2 linked regions of the Telluria mixta genome follow. The main gene of each other region encodes a partner of the protein of the gene in region 2 in a complex. Links are inferred from orthologs where the notes say so. Each region holds a gene or a part of one and is shown on either strand. Other genes may lie near its edges. The genes, in order: P0M04_RS14925 and P0M04_RS26960.

Region 1 (3,402 bases), 2.8 Mb from region 2 along the record:
ATCAGCGCCACGCTCATCATGTGCTTCCTGCGCCACCTGTCCGAGGAAGAGGCCATCGCGACGCTGGAAGAGGCGCTGCCGTTCCGCGACAAGATCATCGGCGTGGGCCTCGACTCGTCCGAGGTCGGCCACCCGCCGGAAAAATTCGCGCGCGTGTTCGAGCGTGCCCGCAACCTGGGCCTGCACCTCGTCGCGCACGCCGGCGAAGAGGGCCCGCCGGCCTATATCGAGAGCGCGCTCGACGTGCTGAACGTGGAGCGCATCGACCACGGCGTGCGCTGCCTCGAGGATGCCGAACTGACGGCGCGTCTGGTGCGCGAACAGATGGCGCTGACCGTGTGCCCGCTGTCGAACATCAAGCTGCGCGTGTTCGACGTGATGGGCGACAGCAACCTGCGCCGCCTGCTCGACGAAGGCCTCGCGGCCACCGTGAATTCGGACGATCCGGCCTATTTCGGCGGCTACATCAACGACAACTACCTGGCCGCGTTCGACGCGCTGCCGCTCGACGCCAGCCATGCGCGCCGGCTGGCGAAGAACAGCTTCGCCGCCGCGTTCCTCGAGCCCGAGCGCAAGCGTGCCTGGCTGGCCGAAGTCGACGCCTTCTTCGACGCCGCACAGGCCGCGTGACCGCCATGCTGATCCAATCCCTGCGCATGACCGCACGCGACTGGCGTGCCGGCGAACTGCGGTTCCTGCTGGTGGCGCTGGTGGTCGCGGTGTCGGCGCTGGCGGCCGTCGGCTTCTTTGTCGACCGCATGCGCGCGGGATTGAACCGCGACGCACGCCAGCTGCTCGGCGCCGACCTGCTCGTGAACGCCGACCAGCCGCTCTCCCAAGCCTGGCGCGATGAAGCGGCGCGGCGCGGCCTGGTGCTGGCGGATACCGTGACGTTTCCCAGCATGGCGCAGGCAGGGCAGGGTGACGAGTCGCAGGCGCTGCTGGCGTCCGTGAAGGCCGTGTCGACCAACTATCCGCTGCGCGGCGCCATGCGCGTGACGACGAGCACGATCGATGCGAGCGAGGCCCTCGGCGACATCACGCACGACACGCCCGCGCCGGGCACGGTCTGGGTCGACGTCAATCTGCTGCCGCCGCTGCGGGTGAAGGTCGGCTCGACGATCCAGCTCGGCGACAAGAGTTTCAAGATTTCCCGCCTGATCGCGTCGGAGCCGGACCGCGGCGCATCGTTCGCCAACTTCGCGCCGCGCGTGATGCTGGCGCTCGGCGACCTGAAAGCCACTGGCCTCGTCGACAACTATGCGCGCGTCACATACCGCATGCAGGTGGCGGCGAAGTCGCCCAACGACCAGGCGGCGATCGCCGATTACGAGCGCTGGCTGCGCGGCAGGATCGCGGCGGACAACGTGCGCGGCGTGCGCATCGAGACGCTGGAAAACGGCCGCCCCGAGATGCGCTCGACGATCGACCGCGCCGAGCGCTTCCTGTCGCTCGTCGGGTTGCTGTCTGCGATGCTGGCCGCGGTGGCCGTCGCGATGGCCGCGCGCCGCTTCATGCAGCGCCACCTCGATGCCTGCGCGATGCTGCGCTGCCTCGGCATGACGCAGAACGAGGTCGGGGCGCTGTTCCTCATCGAATTCGTCATCGTCGGACTCGCGGGCAGCGTGCTCGGCGTGCTGGTCGGCTTCGGCGCCCACTTCGTGCTGCTCGAGATGGTCAAGGGTCTGATTCCCACCGAGCTGCCGCCCGTGTCGCTGCTGCCCGCGCTGCAGGGCATCGCCACCGGCATGCTGCTGCTCGTGGGCTTCGCGCTGCCGCCCGTGCTCCAGCTGCGCAACGTGCCGCACAACCGCGTGATCCGACGCGAACAGGCGGCGCCGAAGCCGCTCGCGCTGGTCACGTACGGCTTCGGCGCGGCCGTCTTCGTCGGGCTGCTGCTGTGGCAGGCCGGCGACCTGCAGCTCGCGCTGCTCACCGCCGGCGGCTTCGTCGGCGCGTTCGCCCTGTTCGCGCTCGTCGGCTGGCTTGCGCTGCTGTCTTTGCGCCGTCTGCGCGGCGTGTTCCGCCACCAGGCGTGGCGCTTCGCCATCACGTCGCTGCAGCGGCGTCCGGGCGCGACGGTCGTACAGATCGTGTCGCTGTCGCTGGGCCTGATGGCGCTGCTCGTGCTGACCGTCGTGCGCGGCGACCTGATGGCCGCCTGGCGCCTCGCCACGCCGCCGGATGCGCCGAACCGCTTCATCATCAACATCCAGCCCGACCAGCGCGACGGCGTCGCCGGCGCGATCCGCGCGGCCGGCGTGCCCGCCCCGACCTTGTACCCGATGATCCGCGGCCGCCTCGTCGCCGTGAACGGCAACGCGGTCACCGCGACCACGTACACGGACGAGCGCGCGAAAGGCCTCGCCGAGCGCGAATTCAACCTGTCCTCGACGCGCGACCTGCCGACGACGAACGAGATCGTGGCGGGCCGCTGGTACCGCGACGCGCCGGGCGTCGCCGAGGCCTCGGTCGAGCAGGGCCTCGCGAACACGCTGCGCCTGAAACTGGGCGATACGATGCGCTTCGACATGGGCGGCCAGATCGTCGAGGCGAAGATCACGAGCCTGCGCAAGCTGGAATGGGGCTCGATGCGGGCGAACTTCTTCGTCATCATCAACCCGGCCGCAATGAAGGATGCGCCGACGACGTACATGACCGCGTTCCACCTGGCCGCGCGCGGCATCGGCCTGGCCAACACGCTGACGCGCGCGTGGCCGAATCTCACCGTCATCGATGTCAGCGGCATCATCCGCCAGGTGCAGGAAGTGCTGGACCAGGTCGTCGTGGCGGTGGAATTCCTGTTCATGTTTACGCTGGCCTCGGGCGTGCTGGTCCTGTACGCGGCACTGATGGGATCCCAGGCCGAGCGCACGCGCGAAGCGGGCCTGCTGCGCGCGCTGGGCGCCACGCGCGGCCAGCTGGCGCAGGCGCAGCGTATCGAGTTCATGCTGGTCGGCGGCCTGTCCGGGTTGCTGGCGGCATCGGGCGCGGCGGCGCTGGGCTGGGCGTTGGCCAACTACCAGTTCAAGTTCCCGTGGACGTTCGATCCGACCGTGTGGATCGCGGGACTGGTCGTGGGCGCGGTGTGCGCGCTCGTCGGCGGCTGGCTCGGACTGCGCAATGTGTTGCGGCAGCCGCCGTTGCAGACGTTGCGGGAAGCTTGATTTACCCGTGGTGCGTGCGTTGCGCTATCATGGATAGATGTCCGATACCAACGCACCCCAAGAGTCCCAGGACGCGCAGGAAGAGACTCGCAGCCTCTACGAAATCATCGGCGGCGAAACCCGCCTGCGCGAACTGGTCGACCGTTTCTACGACCTGATGCAACTGGAGCCGGATTTCGCCGGCATCCACGCGATGCACCCCGTCCCCAACGACAGCTCGCGCGAGAAGCTGTTC
Region 2 (3,232 bases):
CGGCCTGTTCGACCGAGGCGGTCATCTGTCCCAGGCACAGCGCGGTCGTCCATTCCTTGGATTGGCCGACCTTGCCGGCCACGTCTTCCCACCTGATGCCTTTCGCTACCTTGGCGCCGATGATTTTTTCGGTGACGTCCATGCGGTTCATCGTGGTCCTTTCGTCTACGGGTTGAGGAAAGGACGACGATGCAAAAGGCGTGCCTGTCCTACCCGTGGAGATGCCGCGCGGCCGCGACGAAGTCGTCCTTCGAGATGCCCGGCAAGGCCAGCGTCTCCGCCTTCGGGTACTGCACGAAATTCCGGTCGATCGAGCGCAGGTACGCGGGATCGTAGTGCTCCACGAGCAGCTGGTCCACGAGCTCCGGCATACGCCCCGTATTGGCCATCTCCTGCCACGTTTCGATGCGCGCGCGACCATGCAATTGCACCAGATGGTCCAGCTGCGCATTCAGCGCGGAAGGGTCGGCGCAGAAGTGGTGATAGTCTTCCATCAGCAGCTGCACGCGCAGCGGACGGCCCAGCTGCAGCGCGATGCAGGGCGAGGCGCGCATGCGCTCCATGACCGCTTCCGGCACGCGCAGGTTGCCCACCTTCTTGCTCTCCGATTCCACGAACACGGGTTTCGACGGATCGAAGCGGCGCAGCTTGTCCCAGATGCGCGTCTCGAACATCTTCTGGCTCGGCTGCGGTTCGCCCGGCAGGTGGCCGAGGACGGAGCCGCGATGCGCGGCGAGGCGTTCCAGGTCGAGCACCTGTGCGCCGATGGATTCGAGGGTCTCGAGCAGCCGGCTCTTGCCGCTGCCCGTCGTGCCGCAGATCACGCGGAAATCCAGCAGGGGCGGGTTTTCCAGCGCGGCCGCGACATAGGCGCGATACGCTTTATAGCCGCCGTCGAGCTGCACGACGGGCCAGCCGATCTTGGCGAAGATGAGCGCCATCGAGCCGCTGCGGTTGCCGCCGCGCCAGCAGTACACGAGCGGCTTCCAGTCCTTCGGTTTGTCGGCGAACAGCGTTTCGATGTAGCGCGCGATGTTCTGCGCGACGAGCGGGGCGCCGATCTTCTTCGCTTCGAACGCGCCGACCTGCTTGTACGTGGTGCCGACGAGGACGCGCTGCGCGTCGTCCAGGGTCGGGCAGTTGATGGCGCCCGGGATGCGGTCGAGCGCGAACTCGGACTCGCTGCGCGCGTCGATGATGGTGTCGAACTGGTCGAGCATGGGCAGGACGTCGTCGACGCCGAGGACAGCGGGGTATTTCATTATCGTTTGACGAGAGGCGCGAATTGCGGCCAGATATTGTTGAGGATGGTCGGATGGGCCGTCGCGAGCGGATGCAGGCGGTCGGCCTGGAAGTTTGTCGTCTCCTGGGCGACGCCGTCCAGCATGAACGGCACCAGCGGGACTTTATAGGCGGCCGCCAGATCCTTGTACATGCCGGCGAAGCGTTCCGTGTACGCGCGGCCGTAGTTGGGCGGCATGCGCATGCCGACGAGCAGGACCTTCGCCTTGTTCTGCTGCGACAACTGGATCATCGTGCGCAAATTGTCCGCGGCGGCCGTCACGGGCAGGCCGCGCAGGCCGTCGTTCGCGCCCAGTTCCAGCACGACGACGTCCGGTTTGTGCTGTTGCAGCAGCGCGGGCAGGCGCGTGCGGCCGCCGCTCGTCGTCTCGCCGCTGATGCTGGCGTTGACGATGCGGGCGTCGACCTGTTCACGCTTGAGGCGCTGCTCCAGCAGGGCGACCCAGCCGGTGCCGCGCGCGAGGCCGTATTCGGCCGACAGGCTGTCGCCCACCACGAGCACGGTTTTTGGGGCAGAATAGGCGCTCCCCGCCGCGGTCATTCCAAGAACCGCGACGGCAGCTATCGTCCATTTCCTGAGTAAAGCAAGCATGCGTGATATTCCCGAGACGTCAAAAGGCAGTGCAGGTGTGAACGGAACGGCCAGGCCGGCGATCGAGGTTCGCGGCCTGTCGAAGCGCGTGGCGGATGCCAGCGGCGAGCTCACCATCCTGCACGAGGTGGATTTTACCGTGCAACCGGCCGAGACGCTCGCCCTCGTCGGCGCCTCCGGCTCCGGCAAGTCCACATTGCTCGGCCTGCTGGCCGGTCTCGACACGCCATCGTCGGGCCAGGTCCTGCTCGACGGTACGGACATCTTCGCCCTCGACGAGGACGGACGCGCCGCGTTTCGCAAGGCAAAGCTGGGCTTCGTGTTCCAGTCGTTCCAGCTGCTCGCGCACCTGAATGCCGTGGAAAACGTGATGCTGCCGCTGGAACTGCGGGGCGATGCCGATGCGCGCGCGAAAGCCGAGGCGATGCTGGGCCGCGTGGGCCTGTCCAGCCGCCTGCGCCATTATCCGAAGTACCTGTCGGGCGGCGAGCAGCAGCGTGTCGCGCTGGCCCGCGCCTTCGTCACCGAACCGCCGCTGCTGTTCGCCGACGAGCCCACGGGCAGCCTCGATGCCGCCACCGGCGAAGCCGTCATCCAGCTGATGTTCGAGCTGAATCGCGAGCGCGGATCGACCCTGGTCCTCGTCACCCACGACCCCGCCATGGCCGCGCGCTGCGGCCGCACGCTCACGATCGCCGCGGGCCGCCTGGCCGTCTGAGCGGAGTTTTCAAGCGCCTACGCCAACGCGGCGTCGGCGACGAGCGCATTCAGTTCGGCGCGGATCGCCTTCGGCAGCTCGCCCGCCGTGAGCCCGATCGGGCCGACGCCGCCCGCCACCAGCCGGTCGGCCGCCGCGCCGTGCAGCCACGTCGCGGCCAGCGCCGCTTCCCACGCGGGCCAGCCCTGGCCCAGCAGGGTGCCCACGAGGCCCGCCAGTACGTCGCCCGTGCCGCCCGTGGCGAGGCCCGGATTGCCCGTCGCATTCAGCGCCACATAGCCGTCCGGCCGCGCGATGACGCTGCCGGCACCCTTCAGCACGACGACGGCGTCCAGCCGCTGCGCCAGTTCGCGCGCATTCTCCAGCCGGTCGGCCTGCACGATCGCGGCCGTGACGCCCAGCAGCCGCGCGGCTTCGAGCGGATGCGGCGTGACGACGACGCCGCCGTCGTGCGCGGCCAGGCGTGCCGCCAGGTCGGGGCTGGCCGCGCACAGGTTCAGCGCGTCCGCATCGACCACGAGGGGCCCCGTCCCGTCGATCACCCTGGACAGCAGGTGCGTGGCGCCGGCGGAATCGCCCATGCCGGGGCCGGCGACGACAGTGCGGCCGTCGAACGCGAA

Evidence for each region.
Region 1: the proteins of P0M04_RS26960 (region 2) and P0M04_RS14925 are in contact, whole or in part, in a cryo-EM structure (PDB 9GE8), measured with the Escherichia coli proteins. The link is inferred for Telluria mixta from one-to-one orthologs.

The regions. Positions count from the first base shown.
Region 1 is NZ_CP119520.1:3,354,702-3,358,103, forward strand. The notes cover bases 314-3,401. They hold P0M04_RS14925 (ABC transporter permease), read left to right. Parts: upstream 314-635; coding sequence 636-3,167; downstream 3,168-3,401. Other genes in these bases: P0M04_RS14920 (adenosine deaminase), read left to right, coding at 314-630; P0M04_RS14930 (group II truncated hemoglobin), read left to right, coding at 3,205-3,401. In the rest of the region: more of P0M04_RS14920, read left to right, coding at 1-313; more of P0M04_RS14930, read left to right, coding at 3,402-3,402.
Region 2 is NZ_CP119520.1:6,116,067-6,119,298, reverse strand. Bases 79-2,996 are described here. They hold P0M04_RS26960 (arylesterase), read right to left. Parts: upstream 1,895-2,996; coding sequence 1,262-1,894; downstream 79-1,261. Other genes in these bases: P0M04_RS26950 (NAD(P)H-hydrate dehydratase), read right to left, coding at 2,630-2,996; P0M04_RS26955 (ABC transporter ATP-binding protein), read left to right, coding at 1,893-2,612; mnmH (tRNA 2-selenouridine(34) synthase MnmH), read right to left, coding at 210-1,262; cynS (cyanase), read right to left, coding at 79-151. Also shown: more of cynS, read right to left, coding at 1-78; more of P0M04_RS26950, read right to left, coding at 2,997-3,232. UniProt on the Escherichia coli protein: TesA is a multifunctional esterase that can act as a thioesterase, lysophospholipase and protease.